2 linked regions of the Telluria mixta genome follow. The protein of the gene in region 1 interacts with the protein of each later gene in a pairwise test. Links are inferred from orthologs where the notes say so. Each region holds a gene or a part of one and is shown on either strand. Other genes may lie near its edges.

Region 1 (4,030 bases):
CGGGATCGGGGTGACGGGGTCTTTCGGTAGATTGTCCGGTTCGGGTTCGGGCAGCATCGTTATTCTTCTTTCGGTTTTGCCGCGTCGCGGCGATTGAAGCCGGCCACCATGTCGAAGCGGAACAGGCGGCATTCGAGGGCGCCGTTGAAGAACGGGGTCTTGCGCGATTCCTTCAGGCGCAGCATCTTCGGCAGGCCCAGGTCGGCCGTGAACAGGTACACCGTCCAGCCGGCGAAGCGCTGCTTTAGGGTGGCGGAGAGCTGCTGGTAGAAGCCGACGGCCATCTCGTCCTGCGGAATGGTGGAGTCGCCGCGCACGCCGATCCGCTCGCCGTACGGGGATTGGTCACCAGGAGGCCTGGCTCGCTGGTGGGCGGCTGCACCTGCTGCGCCTCGATCTGCTTCAGCGGCACCTCGAACAGGATGCCGGCCGAGCGCAGGTTATGGCGCGTCATCGCGACCATGTCGCCGGAGATGTCGGAGCCGAAAATGGTTGGCGTCTCCGGCAGCGGGTTCGGCTTGATCGCCGTCTTCATCTCCTGCCAGGCCTTGGTATTGAAGTTCCTGAATTTCTCGAACGCGAAGCGGCGGCGCGCGCCGGGCGGGATGCCCTGCACCATCTGCGCGGCCTCGATCAGGATCGTGCCCGAGCCGCACATCGGATCGAACAGCGTCATGCCCGGCTTCCAGCCCGCCACGCGCAGCAGGCCGGCGGCGAGGTTTTCGCGCAGCGGCGCGTCGCCCGTCTCCTCGCGCCAGCCGCGCTTGAACAGCGCTTCGCCGGACGTGTCGAGGTAGATCGTGAAGTTGCGCTGGTCGAGGAAGCCCATGATGCGCATGTCCGGCGTGCGCGTGTTGACGGACGGGCGGCGGCCGAACTGGTCGCGGAAGCGGTCGCAGACGGCGTCCTTGATCTTCAGCGTGGTGAACTCGAGGCTCGTCAGCGGCGACTTGATTGCGGTGATGTCGACGCGGATCGTGTGGTCGACGCTGAACCAGTCTTCCCACGGCTGTTCGAGCACGAGGTCGTAGATGTCGTTTTCGTTGGCGTAGGTGCGGTTGGCGATGCGCAGCAGCACGCGCGACGCGATTCGCGAATGCAGGTTGATGCGGTACGCGTCGGCGTCCGTGCCCGAGCAGTGCACGCCGCCCGGCACCTGGTTGTGCACCTTCAGCGACGTGCTGCCGGTGGTTTGTGCGATCTCGGCCAGCTCGTCGGCCAGTGCCTGTTCCATGCCGCGCGGGCAGGGGCAGAAATAAGAAGTCATGGGGGTACCCTTTATCCGTTGGTTAAAAACGAAGCGGCCGGGGATGTAGGCCCGGCCGCCAATCAAACTTGTTGAATCTTCAGGTCAGAACGGCTTTACGACGACCAGGATTACGATGGCCAGCAGCAGCAGAACCGGAACCTCGTTGAACACGCGGAACCACTTATGGCTGCGCGTATTGACGCCGCGTTCGAATTTTTTCAGCAGCGAACCACACGCATGATGGTAGCCGATCACGAGGATCACGAGCGCCAGTTTTGCATGCAGCCAGCCGCCCTTGATGCCGAAGCCCAGCCACAGCCACAGGCCCAGCAACAGCGCCGGCACCATCAGGATCGTCGTGAAGCGGTACAGGCGGCGGCCCATGCCGAGCAGGCGCTCGACTACTGCAGGGTTGCTTTCCTGGGCCAGGTTCACGTAGATGCGCGGCAGGTAGAACAGGCCGGCGAACCACGAGGCGACGAAGACGATGTGCAGCGCTTTGATCCAGAGGTACATGCAATTCCTTTATTCAAGAGCTCCAATTCGGGGTCGTAGCACGTTTTCGCAAAAATTCGGGGTCAGAGCACTTTTTAGTGCAATGGCTCTTGAGAATCAACGGGCGCCAAGAGATCGACAAAGTCCCTCTGCCCCGCCTCGCGGATGCAGGCTGCCGCAATTAGAGGCACGTAGGAACAATTGTCCTCAAATGTGCTCTGACCCCGAATTTTCCGAAAAATGTGCTCTGACCCCGAATTTATTTGCGCACTTCGCCGTGGCCAAAGACCACGTATTTCAGCGACGTCAGGCCTTCCAGCCCAACCGGCCCGCGCGCATGCAGCTTGTCGTTCGAGATGCCGATCTCCGCACCCAGGCCATATTCGAAGCCGTCGGCGAAGCGCGTCGACGCGTTGATCATCACCGAGGCCGAATCCACCTCGCGCAGGAAGCGCATCGCGTCCGTGTAATCCTCGGTAACGATGGCGTCGGTGTGCTTCGACGAATACGTGTTGATATGCTCGATGGCCGCGTCGATGCCGTCCACGATCTTCACGGCGAGGATCGGCGCCAGGTATTCCGTGCTCCAGTCCTCTTCCGTCGCGGGCGTCAAATGCGGATAGCCCTGCAGGATCGCCAGCGCTTCCGGATCCGCGCGCAGTTCCACTTCCTTCGTCGCGTACAGCTCGGCCAGTTGCGGCAGCACGGTCGGCGCGATGGCGCGGGCGACGAGCAGCGTCTCCATCGTGTTGCACGTGCCGTAGCGGTGCGTTTTCGCGTTCATCGCGATCGGCAGCGCCTTGGCGATGTCCGCTTTCGCGTCGATGTAGACGTGGCAGATGCCGTCCAGGTGCTTGATCATCGGGACGGTGGCTTCCTTCATCAGGCGCGCGATCAGGCCCTTGCCGCCGCGCGGGACAATCACGTCCACGAATTCCGGCATCGTGATCAGGGCGCCGACGGCGGCGCGGTCCGTCGTCTCGACGACCTGCACGCCGTGCTCCGGCAGGCCGGCGCCGCGCAGGCCTTCGGCCACCAGCGCGGCCAGCGCGCGGTTGCAGTGGATGGCTTCCGAGCCGCCGCGCAGGATGGCGGCATTGCCGCTCTTGATACACAGGCCGGCCGCGTCGACGGTCACGTTCGGGCGCGCTTCGTAGATGATGCCGATCACGCCCAGCGGTACGCGCATGCGGCCCACCTGGATGCCCGTCGGGCGGAATTTCAGGTCGGTGATTTCGCCGATCGGATCGGGCAGCGCGACGATCTGGCGCAGGCCGTCGACCATCGTGGCGATCGCCTTGTCGGACAGCGCGAGGCGGTCCAGCAGCGCCGGTTCCAGGCCGGCGGCGGCCGCCGCTTCCATGTCGCGCGCGTTGGCGGCGCGCAGCTGGTCGGCGTCGCGCTCGATGGCGGCGGCGATCAGGAGCAAGGCCTGGTTGCGGGTGGCGCTGTCTGCGCGCGCCATGCCGCGCGAGGCCGCGCGCGCCTGGCGGCCGATTGTTTGCATGTACTCGGTGATGTCCATCGTGCTTCTTCCAGTGAATTCGTTATGTCGATGCGACTTTCAACGCCAGCTGCAGCATCGCATCCCACGCATCGCCCGCGAACTGCTTCGCGCGCAGGCCCTTGACCATCTTGTCGACCTGCGCCGCCTGCTGCAGCGCCGTTTCCAGGGTCGGCAGCGAAATCCTGCGCAGCGCCGGTTCCATCATGCGCTCGCGCGGGCCCCAGATGCGATATTCCTTCAGCAGGGCCCCCAGCGGGCGTCCCTGCGCCATCCCTGCCTTTAATTTTAGCAGCGTGCGGATTTCTTCGGAGACGGCCCATAAAACCAGCGGCAACGCCTCGCCCTCGCCTTTCAGCCCTTCCAGCATGCGCACGAGGCGGGCCGGGTCGCCGGCCAGCATCGCTTCCGACAATTTGAAGACGTCGTAGCGCGCCACGTTCAGCACGGCGTCATGCACCTGCTCGTATGTGAGCTTGCCCGGCTCGTACAGCAGGCCGAGCTTCTGGATTTCCTGGTGCGCCGCCAGCAGGTTGCCCTCGACGCGGTCGGCGATGAAGTCCAGGCTCTGGCGGTCCGCGCTCTGGTTCTGGCTTGATAAGCGCATGCCGATCCAGCCCGGCAGCTGCGCCCGTTCCACGTTCGGAATCTCGACGTAGACCGCCGCCTGCTGCAGCGCCGCCACCCACGACGCCTTGGCCGTCTGCCAGTCCAGCTTCGGCAGGGTGACCAGGGTGAGGTTGTCGGGATTCAGGTCTTTCGCATAGTTCTGCAGGGCCGCG
Region 2 (5,040 bases), 790 kb from region 1 along the record:
TTTCAAGCCGCTGGAAGCCCGTATTGACGGCGTATGGGGTGTGCTGGATCGTTGAAGGCCGAAGGACATGCGGTATTGCTGCCACACAAGGTAAAATGTCGCGAATTCTCGATTAGGCCACCATGTCCGACAAACTCCTGTACGCCCTCGCCCGCCCGCTGCTGTTCTCTCTCGATCCCGAAACGGCCCACAACGTCACCCTGCCCGCCCTGCGCCGCGCGGCGGCATTGGGATTGACGGGCATCGTCAGGAAACCGAAACCGGATCCGCGCACGGTCATGGGCATCACGTTCCCGAACCCGGTCGGCCTGGCCGCCGGCCTGGACAAGGACGGCGCCTACATCGACGGCCTGGCTGCCCTCGGCTTCGGCTCCATCGAGATCGGCACCGTGACGCCGCGTGCCCAGCCGGGCAATCCGCGGCCGCGCATGTTCCGCCTGCCGGCCGCGCGCGGCATCATCAACCGGATGGGCTTCAACAACGGCGGCGTCGACGCCTTCGTCGCCAACGTCCAGGCATCGCGCTTCTATCAGGAACGCCAGGGCGTGCTGGGCCTGAACATCGGCAAGAACGCCGACACGCCCATTGAACGCGCGGCCGACGACTACGTGGCTTGCCTGCGCAAGGTGTATCCGTATGCCAGCTACGTCACCGTGAATATTTCGTCGCCGAATACGAAGAACCTGCGCCAGCTGCAGGGCGCGTCCGAACTGGATGCCCTGCTGTCGCAGCTGAAGGAAGAACAGTCGCGCCTGGCCGACAAGTACGGCCACTACGTGCCGCTGGCGCTGAAGATCGCGCCGGACGTCGACGGCGACCAGATCCGCAATATCGGCGGCGCCCTCGTCCGTCACGGCATCGATGGCGTGATCGCCACCAATACCACGCTGGCCCGCCGCGACGTGGAAGGCATGCGCCACGCGACCGAACAGGGCGGCCTGTCGGGCGCACCCGTGTTCGAGCAGTCGACCATCGTGATCCGTGCGCTCAGGGCCGAAGTCGGCACCGCCGTGCCGATCATCGGCGTGGGCGGCATCCTGAGCGGACGCGATGCGAAGGCCAAGATCGATGCGGGCGCCCAGCTCGTGCAGTTGTACAGCGGCCTGATCTACCGGGGGCCCGCACTCGTGCGCGAGTGCGCAGACGCGCTGCGCGCGCAACGCTGACAAGGGCGTTTGCCCTAGCACGTCGTCCCCGCGGAGGCGGGGACCCAAGTATGAGGATTAGCCCATAAACCGTCATTCCCGCCTGCGCGGGAATGACGTTGGTTTATGTTGCGTTCGATTGTGTGTAGCGGCTTTTAATCCGCTACCACCGGATGCAGCGCCTTCTCGATATCCATCTTGGTAAAGCCCTGCGCGAAGCGCTCAATGAAGTCATAGGCATACGCGCGCAGGTAGGCACCGCGGCGCACCGCGAGACGCGTCACGTTCGGCGCGAACAAATGCGACGACTCGATCGCACGCAGCCCGCGGTCGCGGCCGTGGTCGAACGCCATCGAGGCGACAATACCGACACCCATCCCCAGCGACACGTATTGCTTGATGACGTCCGAATCCATCGCCGTCAGCATGATGTCCGGGCTCACGCCGGCAGCGGCGAACGCGGCGTCGATGTGGCTGCGGCCGGTAAAGCCCACGTCGTACGTGATCAGCGGGAATTCGGCCAGGTCGGACAGTTTGATGGGCGACTGCTGCAGCAGCGGATGACCATCCGGCACGACGACGAGGTGGCTCCAGCGGTAGCACGGGAACGACACGAGGTCGGGGAACGTCGACAGGCCTTCCGTCGCGATGCCGATGTCGGCGCGGCCCGACAGCACCCATTCCGCGATGTGTTCCGGCGCACTCTGCTGCAGGGCGATGCGCACGCCCGGGAACGCCGTACGGAACGCCTGCACCACCTGCGGCAGCGCATAGCGCGCCTGCGTGTGGGTGACGGCGACCGTCAGCGTGCCGCTGTCCTGCGCGGCGTATTCGCTGCTGGCCTGCTGCAGGTTTTCCGCTTCGACGAGCAGGCGCTCGATGATCTTCAGGATGCCCTTGCCCGGATCCGTGAGGCCGGTCAGGCGCTTGCCGTTGCGCTCGAAGATGACGACGCCCAGCTCGTCCTCCAGCTCACGGATCTGGCGCGACACGCCCGGCTGCGACGTGAACAGGGCATTCGCCACATCGGTCAAATTAAAATTGCGGCGCGCGGCTTCGCGCACCGAACGCAACTGCTGGAAATTCATATGTCCGCTCCCTGATCAACAAATACGTGCATGCGCTTGGGTTTCACCAGCAGCGTCTCGCCGTCGCGCAGTCCCAGTTCGCGATAGCGCTCGTTCGGGATGACGGCTTCGATGATCTGGGCGTTGTCGGCGCGCTCCAGGTCCAGCTGGGCCAGCGGGCCGATCGCGTGCGCGCGGCGCAGTTTCACCGCGACCCCCTCCCCGCCTGCGACATAGCGCTCGACGTCGAGGTCGTGGGGACGGACGTAGGCGATGCCTTCGCCGTTCTTCACGTCCGCGAACTGGGGCGCGTGGAACGTGGCGTCGCCGCTGGCCAGCACGCCGTCGTTCACGCGGCCGTGGAACAGGTTGACGTTGCCCAGGAAGCCGTAGACGAATGGCGACACGGGGTGGTTGTACACGTCGCTAGGCGTGCCCAGCTGCTCGATATGGCCCTTGTTCATCAGGACGACCTGGTCCGCCACTTCGAGCGCCTCTTCCTGGTCGTGGGTGACGAAGATCGACGTCACGTGCAGCTCGTCGTGCAGCTGGCGCAGCCAGCGGCGCAGTTCCTTGCGCACTTTCGCATCGAGCGCGCCGAACGGTTCGTCCAGCAGCAGCACGCGGGGCTCCACGGCGAGGGCGCGCGCGAGGGCGATGCGCTGGCGCTGGCCGCCGGACAGTTGCGGCGGATAGCGGTCGGCAATCCAGTCCAGCTGCACGAGCTCCAGCAGCTTTTTCACTTTCTCGCGGATCACTGCTTCCGACGGACGCTCCTTGCGCGGCTTGACGCGCAGGCCGAAGGCGACGTTCTCGAACACGGTCATGTGCTTGAACAGCGCGTAATGCTGGAACACGAAACCGACCTGGCGCTCGCGCACATGGCGGTTCGACGCGTCGTCGCCGTCGAGCAGCACGCGGCCCGCGTCCGGGAACTCCAGGCCGGCGATGATGCGCAGCAGCGTGGTCTTGCCGCAGCCGGACGGGCCCAGCAGCGCCGTCAGCTCGCCGTCGGCAAACTTCAGCGACACGTCGTCCAGGGCCGTGAACTGGCCGAACTGCTTGCGGATGTGTTGGACTTCGATCGTCATGGTATTACTCCGTGGTGTGGTCCTGCACGCTGGCCTTCCGGGCCTGGTGCATGCGCCATTCGATAAAGGTTTTCACCGCCAGGGTCACGAGGGCCAGCAGTGCCAGCAGCGACGCGATCGCGAACGCGGCGGTGAAGTTGTATTCGTTGTAGAGGATCTCGACCTGCAGCGGCATCGTGTTCGTCTCGCCGCGGATGTGGCCGGAGACGACCGACACGGCGCCGAACTCGCCCATCGCCCGGGCGTTACAGAGGATCACGCCGTACAGCAGGCCCCACTTGATGTTCGGGAGCGTGACCTTGAAGAAGGTCTTCCAGCCGGACGCGCCCAGCACGAGGGCCGCCTCTTCCTCTTCGCTGCCCTGCGCCTGCATCAGCGGGATCAGTTCGCGGGCGACGAACGGGAACGTGACGAAGATGGTCGCCAGCACGATGCCCGGCACGGCGAACAGGATCTTGATGTCGTGGTCCATCAGCCACGGGCCGAACCAGCCCTGCGAACCGAACAGCAGCACATAGATCAGGCCCGCGATCACGGGCGACACGGAGAACGGCAGGTCGATCAGCGACAGCAGGATGCTCTTGCCGGGGAAGTCGAACTTGGCGATGGTCCACGCGGCGGCCACGCCGAACACGAGGTTCAGCGGCACGGCGATGCCGGCGGCGATGAATGTCAGCTTGATGGCGGACAGCGCGTCCGGATCGATGACGGCTTCCTTGTACGTGTCCCAGCCCTTCTTCAGGGCTTCGGTGAACACGGCCACGAGCGGCACGAACAGGAACAGCGTGAGGAACAGCAGCGCCACGGCGATCAGCGCATAGCGCACCCAGCTTGGCTCCAGCGTATTGGTGGCCTTGCGCGGCGCCTGGGCGACGACCGCCGCCTTGTCTTTCAGGTGATTGTCGAGAACGGCACTCATATTATTTGCCCGCACGCTTGCGCGCCCAGGCCTGCAGCAGGTTGATGGCCAGCAGGAGGATGAACGACACGAGCAGCATCACGACGGCGATGGCCGTGGCGCCCGTGTAGTCGTACTGCTCCAGCTTGGTGATGATGAACAGCGGCGTGATCTCGGAGATCATCGGCATGTTGCCGGCGATGAAGATGACCGAGCCGTACTCGCCGGTGGCGCGGGCGAACGCGAGGGCGAAGCCCGTCAGCAGCGCCGGCACGACGCTCGGCAGGATCACGCGGGTAAAGGTCTGCCACGGGCTGGCACCCAGGCTGGCGGCCGCTTCTTCCAGTTCGCGCTCCGCGTCTTCCAGCACCGGCTGCACCGTGCGCACGACGAACGGCAGGCCGATGAAGGTCAGCGCGATGACGACGCCCAGCGGCGTGAACGCGACCTTGATGCCGAGCGGCTCCAGGTGCTTGCCGATCCAGCCGTTGGACGAATACAGCGACGTCAACGTGATGCCGGCGACGGCGGTCGGCAGCGCGAACGGCAGGTCGACGAGCGCATCGACGAAGCGCTTGCCGGGGAACTGGTAACGCACGAGCACCCACGCGACGATGCCCCCGAACACGACGTTGATCCCGGCGCCGATCAGCGCGGCGCCGAAGCTCAGGCGGTACGACGCCATGACGCGCGGCGACGTCACGGCGCTCACGAAGGCATCCCAGCTCATCGTGAACGTCTTCAGGAAGATGGCCGACAGCGGGATCAGCACCAGCAGCGCCAGATAGAAAATCGTGAACCCGAGCGAGAGCCCGAACCCGGGGATCACCCGGTTGGCG

What was found. Proteins that work in one complex are often made in the same cells at the same time.
Region 2: the proteins of P0M04_RS11320 (region 1) and P0M04_RS14800 interact in binary tests that used the Escherichia coli proteins (3 or more experiments, as listed by UniProt). The link is inferred for Telluria mixta from one-to-one orthologs.

What each region holds. Positions count from the first base shown.
Region 1 is NZ_CP119520.1:2,540,908-2,544,937, reverse strand. Bases 1,137-4,030 are described here. They hold P0M04_RS11320 (glutamate-5-semialdehyde dehydrogenase), read right to left. Parts: upstream 3,270-4,030; coding sequence 2,004-3,269; downstream 1,137-2,003. Other genes in these bases: holA (DNA polymerase III subunit delta), read right to left, coding at 3,292-4,030; P0M04_RS11325 (CopD family protein), read right to left, coding at 1,352-1,765. Also shown: P0M04_RS11335 (multidrug effflux MFS transporter), read right to left, coding at 1-57. UniProt on the Escherichia coli protein: Catalyzes the NADPH-dependent reduction of L-glutamate 5-phosphate into L-glutamate 5-semialdehyde and phosphate. The product spontaneously undergoes cyclization to form 1-pyrroline-5-carboxylate.
Region 2 is NZ_CP119520.1:3,326,741-3,331,780, reverse strand. The notes cover bases 1,267-4,167. They hold P0M04_RS14800 (sulfate/molybdate ABC transporter ATP-binding protein), read right to left. Parts: upstream 3,304-4,167; coding sequence 2,230-3,303; downstream 1,267-2,229. Other genes in these bases: cysW (sulfate ABC transporter permease subunit CysW), read right to left, coding at 3,308-4,167; P0M04_RS14805 (CysB family HTH-type transcriptional regulator), read right to left, coding at 1,301-2,233. Also shown: P0M04_RS14815 (arginyltransferase), read left to right, coding at 1-55; P0M04_RS14810 (quinone-dependent dihydroorotate dehydrogenase), read left to right, coding at 123-1,166; more of cysW, read right to left, coding at 4,168-4,222; sulfate ABC transporter permease subunit CysT, read right to left, coding at 4,224-5,040. UniProt on the Escherichia coli protein: Part of the ABC transporter complex CysAWTP involved in sulfate/thiosulfate import. Responsible for energy coupling to the transport system.